DNA from 2 places in the Shewanella violacea DSS12 genome. Region 2 is predicted to be linked to the other one. Evidence: predicted binding sites of a transcription regulator. Region 2 holds the regulator's gene; the other holds the start of a gene.
What was found. The regulator sigma-54, encoded in region 2, starts transcription at its own class of promoters, with help from an activator protein. The targets are predictions, from matches to a motif close to GTTGGCACGNNNNTNGNNT.

Region 1 (4,620 bases), 1.1 Mb from region 2:
GTGAATTACCTGGCTACCTGAAAGCATCGGAGACCATCACCTCACGAGATGGTTTGTTATACAGAGATCCCGTTAGAGGATTGCAGCAAGTTCAAGTCATAGGTGGTTCACAATGAAAAAATGGCTAATCCTAACCTTAATGTTTATCTCAGGCTGTGCGTCACAGGACAGGTATATAGAGTGGGAAACCCAGGCTCCTGATAGCTTTCCTAAATTAACGGCAATAGGCTATGCACCATTAGATACTCAGCCTGCCCAGTCTCAAGCACAAAAAGTGGTAATGGCGATGCAAGCCTCTAAAATTGCTGCATACAGAGAATTGGCCGAACAGGTGTTTGGCCAGCAGTTGTCAGCAAGCAGTAGTGTCAATGACTGGATGTTATCTAGTGATAGCATTCAAGCTTCGGTATCTGGAGTGATACGTGGTGCTAAGGTGGTAAAGAGTTATCCTGCTGGGGATCATTATGTGACTGAACTAGAGTTAGATTTTTCCTTGGTATGGGCCTTGTATCAACAGCAAAATAGACCGCAAAAAATAAAAGAGATCACTTACTTTTAAGTATTCTTAGTTGGAGACAGGAAATTACCAGTTTTTCTGTCTTCGATTGTCTTATCTATCCCACATTCCTCTCTCACCCTTAGCCGATTTTGTTTATGGCTTTCTTTGGCAGCTCACTCCTAGCTCACTCTATAGTTTGGTCCATAAACCAGTGGCTGGCTTTCTTTGATGACTTCTTGGCATAATCTGGCTAATGGACCTCTAGTTAATGAACTTCTAATTAATAGGCTTCCAATTTATAGGCTTCCAATTTATAGGCTTCCAATTAACGAGCGGTCTAATTAATCAACAGCCTAGCTAATGTACTTCTCGATTATCTAGTTTATGCACTGTTTAGCTAATGAGCGTTTCAATATAAGGGGATTAGGCTTAACTTAATTTGAACCCTTTGAATCTTTTGAACACGTCTAAGACATGGCAGTGACAGTGTTTGGAGTTTAGCACTCTGAGTCCGGTCTAGGAGTCGCCTGGTCATTATGGGGTTATGACATGTTTACTTAGCTGGTGGGGTTCGAGCTTAGAGTCTCAGCGCAATTTTGAGCCTTTGTAGACTATAGGGAAGGGGGAGCGCTATGCCTGGGGCACCAAGAGACAGTTAGGCTTGTATATCATTGCCTAAGGTAGATATCGTCGAGGTCTTACCCTTGCCGTTATAGGTTAAACTAGAGGCATTGCGGCTAACTTGCAGGGCCTGGGAAAATCGATTCATGCTTGCGATATTCAGTTCTATCAGGCTGGAGTTTTCACTGTTCAATTGTTTGCATTCATCCAGCAGGTTTTTGGCCGATGTGACTCGAGCAGACAAGTGTACATCACTGATGAGTAAGGCCTTATCAGCATGGAGAGATAAAGCTTCATCTTTGCGTTTTAGCTCATCGAGTAATCCAGCTTTGGCGCTTGCCAAGGAAAGTAGACTATCTGCATCTTGATTGGTCAAGGCAGTTGTCTCATCTTTGATGATTACTTTTAGCTTGTTAAGCAGCTCGAACTGAAGTTCGACGATGTCGTTTATCTGACTCATAAATTACTAGTTCATCCCCTTTAAGTCATTTTCAAACTGAGCTATGTTAGTCGCCAGTTTTTCAGGATCAATCTTATAGCGGCCTTCTGCGATTGCCAGCTTTATTTCTTGAACTTTCTGTTCATTAATTTCTGGAATATCATTCATTTTGGCTTGAGTGCTTTGTAGTTGTTGTGCCTGAGATGTCAAAGACACTGAGTCACTCTTGGGTGGTGTGCTCAGAGAGTTGACGGCGTCATCATTGGTTTTTTCACTGCCCTTATGTGCAGGGGACTTGCCAATGTGAGTGTTTACTGCTGTGTTTACTTGCTTAATATCAATAGCCATATTCGGCTCCAACAATCAAAAAATAAAAGAACATAATGGTATATCGGCAGTGTTTCCCTGAGCTTTAATAAAATTCAAGAAAACTTACATTCTGACTTCGACCTTGCCAACATCTATGACTCTCGCATCGACAGTCTTATGGGAATAGGTATTCTTAATACGAATTCTATCACCTAAATTCCCATCCTGCAGCGCTTCTCCAACGGTTTTTATTTCGAAGTTATCTGTGCGTGCAAAAATTGAGACTGAATCACCTTTACAAACGAAGCAGAGATTATTACTGAATATAGGTTGGTTAGCAGGCGTTCTTCTTTTCACCCTAGTACCAACTACCTCAGCAAGATTGTTGAATTGCTGACCTCTTAAAAGGGTTTGCTCGACATATTTGATGACGATGTCGCCTTTTGCGATTAAATCTCCTGGGCCCAATGTCTGTCTGGCGACCACAACTGGATAGAGAATATCGACTCTCACTGAGATGAAAATCTGCCATGGGTAATCAAGTTGTGGACTTTTGCAGGTTATTTTTATGGTGTTATTGCGTTTAATCGCTCTATTACTAGCCAATTCTGCTTTTACTGGTGGAAAGCACAATGGTGGCTTAAGCCGTGTATCTAGACTTTGCGGGGTAATGTTTACTCTTGCATGGTCTGCAACATCAATTTTTTCTTCGACAACCCCTATAGCTAATTGAGATATGGCCGATAGAGTAGGCACAATTGCAGCTTGTGTGCTTAAAGCGTGATTTGACAAAAACATCAAAGAAAAGAGGACATATTTTACTTTCATAATGAATAGACTAGCTTGATGAGCTAGATTACACCTATACTTTCTTAGTGACCGAAAATTTCGCCTTTTCTTATAATAAACTTAAGGCGCCATAAACTTGACGATAAAGGGTCAAGTTGTGAGATATTTAACACTTGTTAGTAAGTAAGCAATTAGTATGCCTAGTACTCGTAAAGCCATGAGTTTTAGGTGACATTTAAAAGACGACAAGGCAAGCGCATTATGTCAAGCATTCTTGAGTCAGTGAACAAACGAACACAGTTAGTCGGTCAGAACCGTTTAGAGTTATTGCTATTTAAACTCAATGGTCGTCAAAGGTTTGGTATCAATGTTTTTAAAGTAAAAGAAGTTCTTCAATGTCCTCCTCTAACCAGCCTGCCTAAGTTGAACCCCAATGTGAAAGGGGTTGCTCATATCCGTGGTAAAACAATTTCGGTAATCGATTTGAGTGCGGCTACTGGCGGTCGTCCGGTTGAAAGCACTGAGAATTGTTTCATTATCATTTCTGAGTACAACAGGAGTGTGCAAGGCTTCTTGGTCTGTTCGGTTGAGCGGATCATTAATATGAATTGGGAAGCCATTTTACCACCGCCAAAGGGGGCTGGAAAGTTCTCATACCTCACGGCAGTGACTGAGATTGAAGGTGAGTTGGTTGAAATACTCGATGTGGAGAAGATCCTCGATGAGATTTCGCCGGTTAAAACTGAGATAAGTAAAGAAGCCGATGAGCAGCTGACCTTAGACAGGGAAAAACATTTCCATATTATGGTTATTGATGACTCAGCAGTGGCCCGTAAACAGATCATTAGGGCATTAGTTTCATTAGGTTTGCAGATAGATACCGCCAAAGATGGCAGAGAAGCACTGGAAAAACTAGTAGCAATCGGTGCCGAAATGGACGATGTATCGACCGAGATCCCTCTTATTATCTCAGACATTGAGATGCCAGAAATGGACGGCTACACTTTAACTGCAGAGATTAGAGACAACCCTAAGTTGAAGAACATTAAAGTTGTGCTGCATACGTCTTTAAGCGGGGTATTTAACCAAGCTATGGTCGAGAAAGTCGGTGCAAATGATTTTATTGCCAAATTTAATCCAGATGAACTTGCGGCAGCTGTTAATAAGCATTTGAGTCTATAATGATTATGAGTAGAGCCTTGGGGGGATATTAATCTTGTATATTATGACTCGCTCATGTATAAGCTGCGCTAAAATTGAATCTCGTTATGCTGAGTCTAGTTTAAACCCTATAGCTGTTTTTTTGATATTAGGATATCAAGGTGCCAAATAAATCACTCGCTGAAACCGAATACACACAATTTAGATTATTCCTGGAGCAACACAGCGGTATAGTGCTGGGCGATAATAAGCAGTATCTTGTACGCAGCAGGTTGGCGCCTTTGATGGGCCAGTATGACCTGCCATCGCTTTCTGAAGTCGTTAGGCGTTCAATGAAACCCACAGAGCGTCAGCTTAGGGCTTCAGTTATAGATGCCATGACGACCAACGAAACCTTGTGGTTCCGAGATCGTTATCCTTTCGAGCTACTATCGAATGTGCTTTTACCTGAGTACTCTAAGCTGGGACGTCCACTTAAGATTTGGTCGGCGGCTTGTTCGTCGGGTCAAGAACCTTACTCTTTAGCTATGACAATCTTAGAGTATCAGCAGAAACGCCCTGGTACCTTGCCTGGAAGTGCATCAATTTTAGCCACAGACTTGTCACCCTCTATGCTAGATAAGTGTAAGGGTGGCGATTACGATAATCTAGCCTTAGGCCGTGGCTTGTCAGATCAGAGAAAGCGTCAGTTTTTTGATTCTACGGATGCTGGGACTATGGTCATTAAAGATAACGTGAAAAAGTTCATTAACTTTAGAGCCCATAACTTGCTTGAAAGTTATACATTACTAGGGAAATTTGA
Region 2 (18,056 bases):
CCTCTAGATCCGAGGCCATAATGTCTCTGACCGATGCGTCCGGGTTACAGGTGAGTAGATCTGAAATTCTGACACCGCCGAGTAAATTGTCATGCTTATCGACAACATAGAGGGTATCAGTCGCTTCCGGTAGCTCTCCGCGAATTCTAAGATAACGCAGTATTACATCTATGTTGACGTCTGGGCGCAAGGTGACTGTATCAGTATTCATTATGCTGCCAGCCGTGTCGTCAGGGTAGGATAGAGCCTGCTCGACTCTGGTTCTATCTTGACTGCTCATGGACTGGAGTACTTTATTGAAGACACTGTCCGGTAAGCTACGCAGAATATAAGCGAGATCGTCGGTATCCATTCCTGCAGCGGCTTTGGCCACTCGTTCGGGTGTCATCTGCTTGATGAGGTTATCTTTTAGCTCCTCACCTAATTCATCTAAGATCTCGCCGGTATGATCCAGATCGATAAGTTGCCACAACACCTGACGCGTTCTTGGAGGGGAGGATTCTAAAATAAAAGCAACATCAGATGCCGCCATATCATGGAGCATGTTTCTGACATGGACGAACATACCACTACCAAGGGCTTGGGTGAGCCGATTTAGACGTTGATCTGTTGTTTCGCTGTCTAGTACTTCTCTCGGCATAGTTGACCCTCCTTTGGTGGTGAATTGATAATTTGATTTAGACTAGGGTTAACTAGCTAATGGATAAAAAGAAAGGGCGATTATAGCGTGAATTGATTAAAAGATTAGAGTTAACTCGCTTCATCGAATTTGGCATCGACCAGGGCACATATTGCATCGAGTGCGGCATCGGCATCCTGACCCTTACCGAGTAGAGTGATGGTTTTCCCCATGCCAGTCTCTAGCATCAACAGGCCTAATACGCTGGCAGCTGAGGCTTTTTTCTCTCCCTGCACTATGGTTATCTCGGCGTCAAATTCCGAAGCCAAGATGGCGAGTTTAGTCGCAGCTCGGGCATGGAGGCCGAGTTTATTGCATATGGTGACCTGACGTTCTAATTTAGTCATCGCTCAATTCGCGATGGCGCGCCTGAATCTTATGCTTACTGTTAGCAAAAAGCTTAGCTAACTGCTCAGTGACATAAACCGATCTATGTTGTCCGCCAGTACAGCCTATGGCAATAGTAAGGTAACTACGGTTGTTTCTTTCCAAGTGAGGTAACCAGGTGGCCAGTAAATTTTCTATTTGCCAGATAAACTTATTGACTGTTGGTTGTTGACTCAGAAAAAGTTGAACCGGCTCATCTAGGCCTGTCATGGGTCTTAGCTCAGGTTCCCAATGGGGATTTGGCAGGAAACGAACGTCAAACATGAAGTCAGCCTCCACCGGCATGCCATATTTGAAGCCAAAAGATTCGAAGTTAATTACCAGCTCTTTATCGACACTACCCAAGAGAATTTCACGGATCTTATCACTCAGGTCATAGATGTTGAGGTTGGATGTATCTATGTAATGATCGACCATCTTAGATACAGGTTCGAGTAGCTCTCTTTCATGTTCTATGGCTTCTTTCAGCGAAGTCTTAGTGCGGGATAGAGGGTGTAACCTGCGAGTTTCACTGTAGCGCTTCAGCAGTACTTCATCGCTGGAGTCTAAGAAGAAACTGAGTAGTTCTGTGCCCTTAGGGAGGTTAGCAAGTTGCTTTAAAAACTCTTTATCTTGCTCTGGCATATTACGCACGTCAACACTAATGGCGACAAGATCTGTGCTGCCCTTAAGTTGTTCGAGCAAGGTATCCATGAGCGGCAGAGGAAGATTATCGACGCAGTAGTAGCCAAGATCTTCTAGGACCCTGAGTACAACAGATTTTCCCGAACCGGAGCGACCGGATACCATCACCAGTTTCATTGTGTTATTACCTGATAGAGTTCTGACTCATCTTGAGTTTTTCGTAACTGTTTCACAATAAGCTTATTATTGAGCTTTTCGGCCATAGATGACAGAGTACTCAAATGCTGCTCACATTGATCCGCAGGTACTAAAAGTGCGAATAGTATATCTACAGGTTGCTTATCAATGGCGTCGAAGGAGATAGGCTCTTCGCACTTGATTAATACAGCAACCGGTTGACTTATGTTGCTCAGCCTACCATGAGGAATCGCAATACCATTACCTATACCTGTGCTTCCCATTTTTTCTCTCGCCAAGAGGCTTTCAAAAATCTCTTGTGAAGATAGGGTTGGGTATTGGACAGCCGCAAGATCGCTGATGAGTTCCAATACCTTTTTCTTACTGCCCGGAGTGGCGCAAGTGGTACACTCCGGCTGCAGGATGCTGCTTAATTCCATTATTTAATGCTTTGTTAGCTTCTCTTTGTGTTTAATAACCTGACGGTCGAGCTTATCAATCAGGGAGTCTATTGCGGCATACATGTCAGCATTCTCTGACATGGCGAAAACCTCACCACCGGCAAGGTGGAGTTTAGCTTCGGCTTTTTGCTGCATTTTTTGAACATTTAAAATAACGTGCACATTATTGATCTGATCGAAATGTCGTTCAAGCTTAGTGAACTTTTCTTCGACATAATGTCTTAGCGATGTCGTGATCTCTATATGGTGTCCAGTTAGGTTTATGTGCATAGAAATACTCCTCCAGTTTCCGATTTAACTCTTAAGTTGATGATAGGTAAATCTTTCGGGATTTAACTCACAACATAATTCCCTGTTTTACCAGGAGTTGAGCCTAACTAATATCGACTACAGGCCGCTTCTGGTGATTAGCACTTACAATAAGCGTTAATCAGGCCGTCACTTAAACTAGGTTCCCCTAGTTAGGCTATGACCTTTATTCCTTTATTCCTTATTCTACAAACTCTTACGTTGATTCGATGGTGGAATCAACATAGCTTCACGATACTTAGCTATGGTGCGTCTCGCAACCTTAATGCCCTGATCCGCTAATAACAAGGCCATCTTACTGTCGCTGAGTGGTTTCTGTTGGTTTTCGGCGGCGACCAGCTTCTTTATGAAAGCACGAATCGCGGTAGATGAACACTCCCCACCATCATCGGTAGCTACATGGCTTGAAAAAAAGTATTTCAGCTCAAATATGCCCCTTGGGGTATGCATATATTTCTGTGTAGTGACGCGGGATATGGTGGATTCGTGCATCTCAACGGCTTCGGCTATGTCGTTAAGTACCATAGGTTTCATTGCTTCTTCACCGAACTCGAAGAAACCCTGTTGGAATTTCACGATACATTTTGAGACTTTCAGTAAGGTCTCGTTGCGGCTCTCTAAGCTCTTGATAAACCATTTAGCCTCTTGCAGATGCCCACGAATAAACTGGCTATCTGCTTGACTCTTTGTACTTTTTGCCATAGATGCATAATGTTGATTTACACTGATCTTCGGCATGTTGTCTGGATTTAATTCGACCATCCAGCGACCTTTCTTCTTAGTCACTGTGACGTCAGGGATGACATATTCATCCTTGCCCGGGGTAACGGCCAATCCAGGACGGGGGTTAAGCGTCTGGATTAACTCTATGGCATCTCTAAGAGCATCTTCCTTGAGCTTAGTCTTGCGCATTAGCAGGCGAAAATCTCGTCCGGCGATCAGATCCAGATGGTCTCTGATCAGGATCCTGGCGTTATCTATATGTGGAGTCGTGTCAGCGTATTGTGCCAGTTGGATCAAGAGGCATTCACTGAGATCTCTGGCTGCGATACCGATAGGATCGAAGTGTTGGATGCGTTTAAGTACGGCTTCAATTTCATCCTGTTCAATTTCAGGATCTCCCATGGCTTCGAGAATATCTTCAATGCTCTGGGTGAGATAGCCTCTCTCATCTATGGCCTCAATGATGGCCGTTGCTATGGCGAGATCGTTATCAGAAAACGGTGTTAGATTCTTCTGCCATTCGAGATGCTCATACAAACCTTCGCTGGTCTCCCCCTGGAAGGGCATATCGTCGTCGCGCATGGCACCGGAAGTTGAGTTAGGCGATGCGGTATAGACCTCGTCCCAAGTGGTGTCCATGGGGAGCTCTTCGGGCATAGAATCTCGGGTTATCGCCTCGGAGGTTTCAACCGCTGAGTTGTCAATTGGGCCATCGCTCTCTGCAGTGGCACTAAAGTCTTCAGTGTCTACGGTCTTGTCTTCGCCATTGACTGGGGGATCAACTTGCTCTTCATCTAGTTCGAGTAAAGGGTTGGAGTCTAACGCTTGTTGGATTTCTTGTTGCAGTTCCAGCGACGATAATTGCAATAGACGTATAGCCTGCTGCAGTTGTGGTGTCATGGTTAACTGCTGACCCATTTTAAGCTGGAGTGACGCTTTCATTTACCGCTATTCCCTTCATGTAATTATAAAATGAGACAGCCTGCTTGGACTTGTTTGGGGCTTCTCTGAGCCCCTGAATTTTAGGCTAGGTAGCCGAGTATCTGTAGTGACTCATCCCTTAATACGCGTTAAGAATAAGCCTCTTGATTAACTATAGCTTGAATTGTTCACCTAAGTACACAGCTCTTACTTGCTGATTGTCCATGATTTCGGCGGGTGTACCTTCAGCGATTAAATTTCCGTGACTGACTATGTAAGCTCGTTCACATACGTCTAAGGTTTCACGCACATTATGGTCGGTGATCAGTACACCTAAACCACGGCTCTTAAGCTGCTGGATAATTTTTTTAATGTCGATAACCGAGATTGGGTCGACACCTGCAAAAGGTTCATCCAGGAGAATAAACTTAGGGTTGGCTGCTAAGGCTCTGGCTATCTCGACGCGTCTGCGTTCGCCCCCCGAGAGCGCCATGCCTTGGCTATCTCGGATGTGAGTAATATTAAATTCTTCTAGAAGATTCTCGAGTTGTTCTTCTCGAGCGTTGTTATCTATATCTGAGCGAGTCTGCAGGACAGCCATTATGTTATCCCGCACCGATAACTTCCTAAATATGCTCGCCTCTTGAGGCAGATAGCCAATGCCTTTTCTTGCCCTCAGGTGCATAGGATCTAAGGTTAGATCATCATCATCGATTAAGATCCTGCCTTTATCACTCTGTACTAAACCGACGATCATGTAGAAAGTGGTGGTTTTTCCTGCGCCATTAGGACCTAGCAGGCCGACAATCTGGCCGGTTTTTACTGTGATACTAACATCCTGAACTACGGCACGACTCTTATAACTCTTGGCAAGGTTGACTGCCTTTAGCGTCATCTGGCTCATTGCTTTTCCTGCCCTATGATTGGTAACAGAGCTGGCATAGCGTCTTGCTTATTAGCTTGATTGTTAGTTTTATCTTGTTCTATTTCAGGTAATTCCGTCGGTAGTTTCTTGGCCGCCGGCGGTTGTTTTGCCTTATCTTGGCTGGTATCTTGATAGCTTTCAGGCTGGATAATGGTGATGACCCTATCATTGCCTTTACTTTCAGCTATTAACTGTTGCTTAGCTATGTTGTAGCGAATCATATTACCTGTCACTCGACTAGCATCTTGTTCCAGCGTGGCATTACCTAGTAAGGTTAAGGTTCTGCTCGATAGTTCATATCTAATTTCTTTGGCACTGGCTGAAGCCGGGCGTCCATCTTCCATTATTTGCGAGTAAGTCGCGGGATTGCCTATGGCGACAAGTATTTTTCCGCCGCCATCTTCTTTAGAGGTCGCTCTGAGTTCGTCGGCCAAGATCTTGATCGATCCCTGAGTCACCTCTACCGGACCATGAAAGATCATCTGATTGTTCTTGATATCCGCTTCTTGACTAGAGGCTGAGATCTTAACTTCTTGCATGAGATCATTTTGCTTTGCTATACCACTAAAGCTTGTGACACACAGTAGAGCTGCGATGATTAGGTTATGTTTGTTCATATCGTCCTTCAAATGGCGTACTTGTCTTATTCACAACACATATGGAGCGTTGGTCTGAGTCTAATTATTTTTTACTTTTACTTTGGGCTAGTGCAGCTTAAGGCTAATTGACCTCATATACTCCTTTAACCTTACTCAATAGTTGTACTTTCTGAGCTTTAAGATCACCGAACAAGCCCATACCTTGGATCATAAAATCATTACCTGTGATGTACACCTCACGATCTGAGGTCATGATCATGGTATTGAGGTCTAATTCCAAGTAACTGGTTTTCATGGTTTGGATCGGCTCTTCAGCGTTGACTGAATCGATAATAACATCGTTCTCGAGCACGACTTTACCTGACTTTTTATCCAGTGTTCCCATCGTCGATTGCAGGCGCCATTTTGCTTGGCCACCGTTGGGATAGACTAGGTATATGGGCTTAGTGAAATAGGTCATATTGGCCTCATCGAAGTGCTCCATATGGGTGGCAGTGACTCGGCTGCTGACTAAACCTAACTCATTATAATCGACACTACGCAGATCATCGGCAATATAATCTGGTCTTAAGCTGGCATCGAACGCCACCCCTTGATCATTTTTCTTGGATTGTACTTGCCAATACAGCAGCAAGGCCGTTCCGAAGAAAGCTATGATGCCCAGAGTCACTCTATTCATATACTCATACCGTGTGCGGTATCGAATTTCTCTTGGCTGAGGAGTAACAGATCCGTTAACTCACGTAAGGCCCCATGTCCGCCTTTGATGCTAGTGACAAAGTCGGCAGCTTGCTTCACATAAGGGTGACCATCTGCGACACAGACTGAGAGGCCTACTTGTTTCATTACCGGCAGATCAACCATATCATCACCTATATAAGCCACCTGTTCTGGGGTCACATCATATAGGGATAATAGCGCTTGGTATGGCATTAATTTGTTGTCGACACCTTGATAAATATGTTCGATGCCCAGTGCTGTCATGCGGTCTTCGACTATCTGAGACTTGCGCCCTGTGATGATCGCCACGGGAATATCACTGGTGAGCAGAGATCTCACTCCGTATCCGTCCCGAGTATGAAAGGTCTTTAGCTCTTCACCGCCATTACTCATGTAGACCAGACCATCGGAAAATACGCCGTCTACATCGCAGATAAGCAGTTTTATCTGCTTAGCTTTCTGCCAAACCTTGTCCGTTACAGGACCATAAAAACTCTGATGAGATTCATTCATTCTAGATTACTCCTGCCTTCACCATATCGAGCATATTTAATGCTCCTATGGGGGTGTTATTATCATCTACTATGATGAGACCATTGATATCTTTTTCGTCCATCACTTTTAGTGCTTCGGCGGCCAAAATCCCCTCGGATATGGTGGTACAGGCTTTACTCATCACATCGGATATAGATGTTTCTCTTAAGTTGACCTGGGCGTCTATGACTCGGCGAAGATCGCCATCGGTAAAAATACCCACTAACTTGTTGTCATCATCGGTAACCGCTGTCATACCTAAGCCCTTGTTCGATATCTCATAGAGAGCATCTGTGACACAGATATTATGCCTGACCAGAGGCAGTTCGGAACCTTTATGCATGACATCACTGACTTTAAGCAGTAATTTTCGACCTAACATACCACCTGGGTGTGATAGAGCGAAATCATCTCTGGTAAAGCCTCTTGCCTGTAATAGTGCTACTGCTAGGGCATCGCCCATGACTAAGGTTGCCGTGGTGCTGGATGTTGGCGCGAGTCCTAAGGGGCAAGCTTCTTCGGGCACTTCGATACACAGATGCACGACCGCATGTTTAGCCATGGTAGATTCTGGATTACCCGTTAGCGCTATGATAGGCAGGCCCATACGTTTAATGACCGGCATCAAGGTTAAGATTTCCGAGGCTTCTCCAGAGTTGGAGATGGCTAAGATGATATCGTCCTCACTGAGTACGCCCAGATCCCCATGACTGGCTTCACCGGGATGAACAAAAAATGCGGGTGTTCCTGTGCTGGCGAAGGTAGCCGAAATTTTATTGCCGATATGACCTGACTTGCCCATCCCCATGACGATGACCTTGCCCGTGCACTCGAAGATCAATTTACAGGCAGCGGCAAACTCAGCCGAATCTACATATTGATATAAGTTATCGAGAGCCTTTCGCTCCACATCGATAACTTTCTTGCCCCATTGGCGTAATTTATTTACATCTAGCATTTCGAACTCTCTGTTTATTCAGTCTGAACCAAGTCTTGTTAAGCAAGAAAAAGGACTAGTTGATACGAGATAAAGGTCAACAATAACACGCCTCCATGCCAAGGCTTTAATGCTCTTGCACGGCCACTCAGTAAAATGAGTATGACAAGGGCGCTACTCGTGGCCATTACCATATAAAAATCTCGGGTACTGGCCGCTGCATCGACTTCACCTGGGGCTATAATTCCTGGAAGTGCCAGTACGGCGAGAATGTTGAATAAGTTTGAACCGACAATATTACCTATAGCCAGATCGTGTTCTTTTTTCAGTACGCCAGCCACACAAGCCGCAAGTTCAGGCAAACTCGTGCCTATGGCTATTATGGTCAATCCTATGACCAAATCCGATAGATGATAGGCTTTGGCGATACCGACCGCGCCCTGAACCATCCAGTCGGCAGACAGGGGTAATAAAATAATGCCGGCGATTAGCCAGAAAACTGCCTTGTGAGTCGGGACTCCCTTAGGAATTTCTTTATCGGCCTCATCTTCTAGTGTGTCAACTTGCTTGCTGGTTAAGCCATGCCAGATAAGGTACCCCATAAGAATGAAGAAGAGTCCCATCAAGGTAACGCCTTCCGTGCGTGTCAGCATGCCATCATGAAGGAAATATCCCGCGATAGCTGTGGCAGCCAACATCAAGGGTATTTCCCGTAACAGGGTCTGGGAGCGAACAGAAATCGCTCCTAACAGAGCCGTGATACCTAATATCAAGGTGATATTAGCGATATTTGAACCTAATACGTTACCTATGGCTGTATCTGTCATGCCTTCCATGGATGCCGTGACCGCGACGAACATTTCAGGAGCTGAGCTGCCCATTGCCACTATGGTCAAGCCGATTAACATAGGTGGGAGTCCGAGGTTGCGGGCAAAGGCTGACGCACCATAGACAAATTTGTCGGCGCTCCACACCAAAACGCTCAATCCCGCAATAAGCATGAAAATATTAAATAACATTTAATTCAATTCTAAAATGACTCTATGGGCATTTTCGCTGGATTTGAATGAAAATGAAAGTATTGAGACAAGATAAGTGTCGATTCAGTTGTGCCTATAAGCGCAATTACGTACAATTTGCTGCTCAGTTTCTGTCAGACTTGTCTGTCTTCCCTTGGTGCTTGTACTTAATGGATGCGGTATGAACATAGAAGTGTCACCCAAACCTAAGTCATTGGTGGAGATCCGCAACTTAAAATTTAGTCGCGGTGACCACGTCATTTTTGATGATATTAGCCTATCTATTCCCAAGGGGAAGATCACCGCGATCATGGGCCCGAGTGGAATAGGTAAGACGACCTTGCTCAAGCTGATTGGCGGACAGCTCACTCCCGATTCAGGTTCGGTATTCTTCGATGGCAAAAATGTGCATAAATGTAGCCGCAAAGAGCTATTTACCCTGCGTAAGCGCATGAGCATGCTATTTCAAAGTGGGGCCCTGTTTAGCGACATTAATGTGTTCGATAATGTGGCCTTTGCTCTGCGCGAGCATTCAGGGCTCGCCGAAGAGATTATCGCTCGTATAGTATTGATGAAATTAGAGGCGGTTGGTTTACGAGGCACTGCCAAAATGATGCCTAGCGAGCTTTCCGGCGGCATGCAGCGCCGGGTGGCGCTTGCCAGAGCGATTGCGCTCGAGCCCGATATGGTGATGTATGATGAACCTTTTGCAGGCCAAGACCCTATTTCAATGGGAGTGCTGGTGAAGCTGATCAAAGAACTTTCTTCTGCTTTGGGGCTCACCTCTGTGGTGATATCCCATGACGTACAGGAAGTCTTGGGCATTGCCGATTATGTTTACGTTATGGCCAATAAGCGAGTGATAGCTCAAGGTACTCCAGAGGAATTACGAGTCGCCGACAATGAACTGCTTAAACAATTTATTGGTGGTGAACCTGATGGCCCGGTTCCTTTTCATTTTCCAGCATCAAATTATGCCGAGGAGTTAGTCGGTCAGTGAAAGATAAACTTATTAGCAAGTCGATAATGTGTCCTCTTAATATAGAGAGGCTAGGTTTATGAGTATGCCTGATAGTTTAGCCAATCTTGGCCGTGGCGGCATAGATCTGGTTACAGGCTTGGGCAGAGCTGGTCTCATGCTTTGGGGGGCTGTAGTCCGTAAGCCACGTTTAAAGGGATTTTCGCTATTTGTTAAACAACTTTATGTTGTTGGCGTGCAATCTATGGTGCTAATACTGATATCGGGTCTGTTTATTGGCATGGTATTGGCCTTGCAGGGGTATAATATTCTCGTTGGTTTCGGTACCGAGGAGAGTCTTGGCCCTATGGTTGCCCTGAGCTTGCTAAGAGAATTGGGTCCTGTGGTGACAGCGCTGTTATTTGCGGGCCGAGCTGGCTCGGCGTTAACCGCCGAAATAGGCTTGATGAAAAGTACCGAGCAACTCTCCAGTCTGGAGATGATGGCTATCGATCCCCTAAGACAGATTATAGCGCCTCGGTTCTGGGCCGGTGTGGTGAGTCTGCCTCTGCTGACCTTGATGTTTACCGCCGTGGGGATCTATGGTGGTCACCTAGTAGGAGTCGAGTGGAAGGGGATAGACAGTGGCAGTTTCTGGTCGATTCTGCAGGCCTCTGTAGAGTGGCGTCAGGATATCGTCAACTGTTTGATTAAGAGCTTCCTGTTTGGCATAGTCGTGACCTGGATTGCTCTGTACAGAGGTTATCAGGTGACGCCAAATCCTGAAGGGATAAGTAAGGCCACGACTCAGACGGTTGTTCAGTCGAGTCTGGCAGTATTGGCATTAGATTTTTTACTTACGGCGCTAATGTTTGGCCGTTAATGGATTTCATTGAGCTGACTCAAGTCGGCTCAATATGTAGAGTGGAAATGAGAGTATGTTAACTCGTAAAATTGAAGTATTGGTGGGAGTGTTTCTACTATCAGGCCTAGCAGCTTTTTTGATCTTAGTGTTCAATGTAGCCAATGTTGAAGTCAGGTCAGGGGCTAATAATTACACCCTATATGCTAAATTTAGCAATATAGGTGGGCTTAAAGTGCGTTCGCCGGTCAAGGTTGGTGGTGTGGTTGTTGGGCGGGTGAGTGCTATTACTCTCGATCCCACCGAACTGGTGCCTGTGGTCAAGTTGTCTATGGATAAGCATTTCGATCAGTTCCCTGAAACGAGTAGCCTTTCCATTTTGACTTCGGGTTTACTGGGTGAGCAATTTCTGGGACTAACCCCTGGATTTATGGACGATGATATTTCCATGTTGGTCGATGGCGATAGAGTCCACGATACCCACTCGGCACTTGTACTGGAAGAGCTTATTGGTCAGTTCCTATATAGCGTCAAAGATTAGGCTTAAATTGAGTCAAGCTTCTATAGAAGCTAGTGATAGATTGAAATAAATAGTCGAATATTTTTTTATAGCGTCAAGGATTTTAAATGAGAATGTTTAATTGTATCTGTAAGTATACCGCTTCACTTCTTTTGCTGGTTTTGAGTGCTACAGCCCATAGTGAAGACTCGGTCGTAAACACCATGAATCCTTATGATATGGTTGAGGCGGTCGCAAATAATACTTTTGCCAGATTTCATCAGGATATTGACATAATTAAGGCTAACCCAGACCATCTTAAGCTGATAGTCTCAGATGAACTCATGCCTTATATCGATTATAAGTATGCTTCTTATAAAGTCATGGGCACACATCTTAAGGCCACGACAAAAGAGCAAAGACAGCGATTTGTAATAGCATTCCAAGGCTATCTGGTATCGACCTATGCTCAGGCGTTCACCGAGTACACAGATCAAAAAGTGAGGTTTTCTCCAGGGAAAGATTTTACCGGCGAGAAGATGGTCGATGTCAATGTTGAACTAATAGAAGCGGGTCGACCGGCGATAAAATTAATGTTTAAAGTGCGACGTCTCAAAGACGGTAGTTGGAAGGCATTCGATCTTGTTGCCGAAGGTGTTAGCTTGCTGGCATCTAAGAGCTCAGAAATTTCGAACTTGATCCGTCAAAAAGGGATTGAATCGGTAATTTTAGAATTAGAGCAACGCAATAAAGGCCATGTGAGTCAAAAATCTAATGGGGTTAAGCTCTAAGTGCTAGAGTTTATCTGCCAAGATTCAGTGTGTTGTATTTCGGGTAGGCTTTCACAAGGAGATGTGGTTAAGCTTTGGGGTAAGAGAAAGCGTCTGCTCAGTGATAATATTAAGGTCATTGACCTGTCTGCACTGACTTATAGCGACAGCGCAGGCATAGCTTTCATCCTAGAGCTGATAGCCCTGTCTAAGCAACAAGGAAGAGAGATAACACTCAGTTCTGCATCGAGTCAGCTATCGAAACTAATTGGGTTATACGATTTGGAACACTTCTTCGATGAAGAAGTAAAAAAAGGTAAATAGAACCATGGATACCAACGAGACAGAACTAGCAAATGAAGCTGCGAAGCTCAAAGAGATCGAGCAGCTGCTTCAAGATGCACTCTCATTAGATGAAGTGCATGTGACCCAAGCTGGGACCCACTATAAAATTGTGGCCATCGGCGAGTGTTTCGATGGTATGGGGCGCGTAAAACAGCAACAAACTATATACGGGCCTCTGATGGAACGTATTACCAGTGGTGAGCTACACGCGCTAACTATCAATGCTTTCACGCCGACACAATGGAAGCGTGAAAAAATCTTCAACATGTAAACCGAGATCTAAATTGGATAAATTAAAAATTCAGGCGAGCAAAGCGCTGGCTGGTGAAGTAGTGATCTCCGGGGCTAAGAATGCCGCCTTGCCTATCTTGATGGCTGGCGTGTTGGCTGAAACCGACTTTGTCATTAGTAATGTACCGGATCTTAGAGATGTAAACACAAGTTGCGAGTTGCTTCGTTGCCTAGGCGCCGAAGTAAGCCGTACCGATAACAGTGAAGTGCGTATCTCTACCACCTCTCTGGATAATTTTTGTGCGCCTTACGACCTAGTTAAAACTATGCGTGCATCGATTCTAATTTTGGGACCATTATTGGCTCGTTTCGGCACCGCCGATGTATCCCTGCCTGGTGGCTGTGCCATTGGTGCTCGTCCGGTGAATCTTCATCTCCATGGTTTAGAACAGATGGGTGCGAAGATCGAGGTCAAAGAGGGTTATATCAAGGCCCGTGTCGATGGGCGTCTAAAAGGCGCACATATCTTCATGGATATGGTTAGCGTGGGCGCGACAGAAAATTTATTGATGGCAGCTTCCCTTGCCGATGGTGAAACCATCATAGAGAATGCCGCCCGTGAACCCGAAGTTGTCGATCTGGCTAATTGCCTTATCGCCATGGGCGCGAAAATTGAGGGTGCAGGTACTGACTCAATTCGTATTCAAGGAGTCGAATCACTTCAGGGCTGTCATTATCGTGTGATGCCAGACAGAATCGAGACAGGTAGCTTCTTGATTGCCGCCGCGGTCACTCGTGGCAAGATACGTTGTGTTAAGGCGGATCCAAAGACTCTTGAGGCCGTACTTGCCAAGCTTGAAGATGCAGGTGCTAAGATCACCACAGGTAATGATTGGATTGAGCTTGATATGCAAGGTCAACGCCCTAAGGCGGTTAATATTAAAACCGTGCCATATCCTGGTTTTCCAACGGATATGCAGGCGCAGTTTTGTTTGCTCAATGCGTTAGCCGAAGGTACCTCAACCATTACCGAAACCATTTTTGAGAATCGTTTCATGCATGTACCTGAGCTTATTCGTATGGGCGCAAACATGGAACTTGAAGGTAATACCTGCATTATTCAGGGTATTGAGCGACTCAATGGTGCTCAAGTGATGGCGACTGACTTAAGAGCTTCGGCCAGCCTAGTTATTGCTGGACTTGTTGCCGATGGCACCACGATAGTCGATCGTATCTATCATCTGGATCGCGGTTATGAGCATATCGAAGAGAAGTTTAGAGGCTTAGGTGGTCAGGTAGAGCGCACCAGAGAACCTGTATAAGTTTTATAGTAAAAAGATAAGCCAGTTATAGCAAAAAGCCATCGATACCTGAGTGTCGATGGCTTTTTTGTTTTCTGTAAGCGCTATTGCTAGGAAAAAATAAAAGGTCAGCTGCTGGCTGACCTTTGTATGAATCATTTTATAGCAGTTACTCTGGGATATTAGTATTCTCACCAATGAGTACTGGCACATCATAGGGCTTGCCCTTACGTATGATGGTCATGGATATGTGTTTTCCAGGGGGCGTTTCGGCAATCCTATCCATGAGCATTTCAACTCCAGGAATATCTTCTCCCTGGTATTTTATGATCACATCTCTTGGCTGTAGCTGGGCTTGGGCCGCTGGTCCATTAGGATCGACCGCTGTGATAACCACACCGGTAAGATCTGGTAGGTTTAATATTTGTGCCATCACTGGGCTGATGGGCTCACCGCTAATGCCTAGTGCTCCTCGGATCACCCGGCCATTTTTAATCAGTTTACCCATTATGCTGTGGGCGAGTTTGATAGGAATGGCGAAGTTTATGCCGTGGCCGCCACCTTCCTCTCCGACTTGGAAGGCCGCAGTGTTAATGCCTATCAGGTGGCCACTGGTATCTATCAGTGCTCCGCCTGAATTTCCTGCATTAATCGCTGCATCAGTCTGCAGAAAATCCAGGTAGCCAGAACTGAGTCCATTACGTCCAGTGGCACTGATGATGCCCTGAGTGATGGTTTGGCCTAAGTTATATGGATTTCCTATGGCTAAGACAACATCACCGACCTGTGCCGGTACCCCTAAGTTAATAGGTACTATAGGTAGACTATCGCCTTCAATTTTTAATACGGTTAGATCTGTTATGGGATCTGAACCAACAACTTCCGAGGTGAATTTACGACCATCTTGCAGGGCGACGACTATCTCATCGGCTTTTTTGATTACATGGTAATTGGTGAGAATATAGCCTTCACCACTCATGATCACACCTGAGCCAAGACCCTGTAGGGTACTAGAGTTAAGAGGTTTATCACGATTGACACTTAGACTATAGATATTGACAACGGCAGGGGCCGCACGCCGGACAGCCATAGAGAATGAAAGCTCAACACCATCATCACCACGCTTTTGAAAAAATAGACTCGTCACATCCCTGTTTGCCAAGAATGGTGTTACGACCAGAAAGACTGCGGCCATAATTAGACCGAAAAAAACGGCTTTGCCGAGATAGAGTAGAGTGTCTTTAAGGGCCATATCAGAGAATTTTAAAGAAAAAGTAGCCTAAGATTACCATGTTTAAAGCTTGAAGGTAATCAAGATAGAATGATGAAGCATCAAAGAAGATAACCTTTTCAGTGCTTGGTTATTGGTTTGTCTGAGAATAAGAAAAGGCATAAAGGTTAAGCGTATCCTTTATGCCTACATTGCTATCTCAAGACTAGGTATAGGTTGCTCTTGTCACGTTTGATCTTCAATGCGACGGTACCTTGTTGATCGGCAAGTTTCGCCTTTAGGGATTTAAGGTTTTTTATTTGTGAGCGATTCACGCCGACAATAAGATCGCCTTTTTGCAAGCCACTGGCAGCAGCCGGTGAGTTTTGAGCCACATCGGTAATCTCGACGCCTTGTTGACTATTTTCTAATGCCGCGCCGGTTAGCATGGGATGAATAGCGCCAGCGGCAGTCTCAGTAGTCTGACTTGTTTCGCCTAATGTCGCGGTTACAGTGCGTTTATTACCATCACGGATCAAGCCAAATTTGACTTCAGCGCCAGCGCCCATGGTGCCAACTTTGGCTCTCAGCTCCTGGAAGCTTTTGATATTGCGCCCATTGACACTGACAATAATATCTCCCGCCTTTATACCCGCCTTATCGGCCGCGCTATCGTCCATTACCTGATCGACAAAACCGCCATGCTGAGTGTTTAAACCGAAGCCTTTCGCCAGTTCATTGGTTAGGTCTCGACCCGTTACGCCTAATACACCACGGCGGACTTCACCGTGTTCAATGAGCTGATCGACCAAGTTGCTAACCATATTAGAAGGTATAGCGAAGCCTATGCCTACGTTACCGCCGCCGGGAGCTACTATGGCGGTATTGATACCAATAAGGTCTCCATTGAGATTGACTAAGGCGCCGCCTGAGTTACCACTGTTAATGGCTGCGTCGGTTTGAATGAAGTTTTCCAGCATCTCAATGCCCAGACCTGAGCGGCCCATGGCGCTGACAATACCCGATGTCACAGTTTGACCTAGGCCGAAAGGGTTACCGATAGCGACGGCAAAGTCACCGACCCTGAGTTTATCGGAATCGGCACGTTTTATTGCGACCAAGTTATCGGCTTTGATCTGCAACAATGCGATATCAGCCTCGGAATCAGTGCCAATAAGTTTAGCCTCGACCTCACGTCCATCATGGAGGCCGATTAGAATTTCATCAGCTCCGTCAATCACATGATTATTGGTGACTATATAGCCTTTAGCGGCATCTATGATCACCCCGGAACCTAATCCTCTAAATGGGCGTTCCTGAACTTGTTCTCTGGGGGCGTTAGGGCCGAAAAAATATCTGAAGGCATCGGGCAGTTTCTGTTTAGAAATATGGGTCCCGGTGACGGCTACGGCAACTACGGCTGGTGTTGTGCGCACTAGCATAGGAGCCAGGCTGGGAATGGATTGTCCTTCGGCCGCCATTGGAATCGCTGCTTGAGAGAGGCTAGGTGCCAAAGAGAGCGATGCCGTAAGCAGGGCGGCTGAAAGTAAACTTAACTTGGATTTCATCTATTCATAGCTCCAATATCGGATTCGTAAGGATTACTTAAGGATATAGAGGTTTTCTGGGCTATATCAAGAAGCAATCATCAATCTTTTTGTTACTGAATCCGACAATAGGCTAAGGATGAAAGTTCATATTTATTAACAAAGGTTAATTATTTTGATTCACTATTATGACATTTTCACTGTCTAGTTCATCGTCTTGTACGCTTATGGTGTCGTGATTGGTTTCATTACCGACTAAGCTAGCTAGAGGCTTAGCCTTGCTTTTGGGGGCTAGGGAATTTGCCGCCTCATTCCACTGCTTATTGACCTTGTTTAATTGCTCCGTCAGCTCGGCGAGTTGTTTATGATGCAGCTCGAAATGATCTGTGACTTCTTGTTTGTGTTGACTCAATTCTAATTTTGTCTGCTCGTGAGCTTTACCCTTGCCATCGGATTCACTGTTACGGGCTAGGATCGTGTGACCGACGTAACCCAATAGGATACCTAGTACTAAGCTTGCAATAATTAAGGGCCATTCCATATAAAACTCCTTTACAGCAGGAACTGAAAAATTCGAATAAACAATTATTGCTGGCATGATACCATCTAGACGTTCATTTAAGCATTAAAGAGATTATTTTACGTGTCCCAGCTAACTCCATGGCAGCATTACCAGCAAGACTTGACTCGAGATGAGTTTTCATACGATCCAGCGCAGGAACAAGCGGTAAAAAGTTTGCAGCGTGTGTTTGATGAAATTCAGCTTATTAGTAGTAAGCCGACTTTAGTCAAAAAGGTATTTTCGCTTTTGGGGGCAAAACAGCAGACGGTTCAGGGGCTATATCTCTGGGGCGGAGTGGGGCGTGGCAAAACCTACTTGATGGATACCTTCTATGATGCTTTGCCTGGAGAGAGAAAATTACGGGCACATTTCCATCGCTTCATGCATCAGGTGCATTTAGATCTCGATAATCTAAAAGGACAGAGAGACCCTCTGTTGACGATAGCAAAGCAGATGGCAGAGAAGTATCAGGTTATCTGCTTCGATGAGTTCTTCGTGTCGGACATTACCGATGCCATGTTACTCGGAACCTTATTTCAAGCCCTATTTAAAGAGGGAGTAGCGCTAGTCGCGACCTCCAATATCATTCCCGATGAACTCTACCGTAATGGCTTGCAGCGAGCGCGTTTTCTGCCTGCCATCGCGCTGATCAACCAACATTGCCAAATCCTTAACGTGGACTCAGGCATCGACTATCGTCTGCGTACTCTCGAGCAGGCGGAGATTTACCACTTTCCTCTGGATGTTAAGGCTGAT

Region 1: flgA (flagellar basal body P-ring formation chaperone FlgA) is a predicted target of sigma-54. The motif match lies at 2,843-2,861, and genes of this name have one in related genera.

Annotation. Positions count from the first base shown of each region.
Region 1 is NC_014012.1:1,611,984-1,616,603, forward strand. It holds gene SVI_RS06490 (FlgO family outer membrane protein) at 1-116, shown strand, start outside; gene SVI_RS06495 (LPP20 family lipoprotein) at 113-559, shown strand; gene SVI_RS06500 (flagella synthesis protein FlgN) at 1,155-1,580, opposite strand; gene flgM (flagellar biosynthesis anti-sigma factor FlgM) at 1,587-1,907, opposite strand; gene flgA (flagellar basal body P-ring formation chaperone FlgA) at 1,992-2,696, opposite strand; gene SVI_RS06515 (chemotaxis protein CheV) at 2,919-3,839, shown strand; gene SVI_RS06520 (CheR family methyltransferase) at 3,974-4,620, shown strand, end outside.
Region 2 is NC_014012.1:478,801-496,856, forward strand. It holds gene mgtE (magnesium transporter) at 1-640, opposite strand, end outside; gene SVI_RS01905 (HPr family phosphocarrier protein) at 751-1,026, opposite strand; gene rapZ (RNase adapter RapZ) at 1,019-1,867, opposite strand; gene ptsN (PTS IIA-like nitrogen regulatory protein PtsN) at 1,864-2,307, opposite strand; gene hpf (ribosome hibernation promoting factor) at 2,311-2,598, opposite strand; gene SVI_RS01925 (RNA polymerase factor sigma-54) at 2,824-4,302, opposite strand; gene lptB (LPS export ABC transporter ATP-binding protein) at 4,454-5,185, opposite strand; partial or broken gene lptA (lipopolysaccharide transport periplasmic protein LptA) at 5,290-5,823, opposite strand; gene lptC (LPS export ABC transporter periplasmic protein LptC) at 5,927-6,484, opposite strand; gene kdsC (3-deoxy-manno-octulosonate-8-phosphatase KdsC) at 6,481-7,038, opposite strand; gene SVI_RS01950 (KpsF/GutQ family sugar-phosphate isomerase) at 7,040-8,017, opposite strand; gene SVI_RS01955 (calcium/sodium antiporter) at 8,056-9,015, opposite strand; gene SVI_RS01960 (ATP-binding cassette domain-containing protein) at 9,197-10,015, shown strand; gene mlaE (lipid asymmetry maintenance ABC transporter permease subunit MlaE) at 10,074-10,856, shown strand; gene mlaD (outer membrane lipid asymmetry maintenance protein MlaD) at 10,912-11,376, shown strand; gene SVI_RS01975 (MlaC/ttg2D family ABC transporter substrate-binding protein) at 11,463-12,125, shown strand; gene SVI_RS01980 (STAS domain-containing protein) at 12,153-12,428, shown strand; gene SVI_RS01985 (BolA family protein) at 12,433-12,720, shown strand; gene murA (UDP-N-acetylglucosamine 1-carboxyvinyltransferase) at 12,734-14,002, shown strand; gene degS (outer membrane-stress sensor serine endopeptidase DegS) at 14,151-15,233, opposite strand; gene degQ (Do family serine endopeptidase DegQ) at 15,407-16,759, opposite strand; gene SVI_RS02005 (ZapG family protein) at 16,905-17,279, opposite strand; gene zapE (cell division protein ZapE) at 17,382-18,056, shown strand, end outside.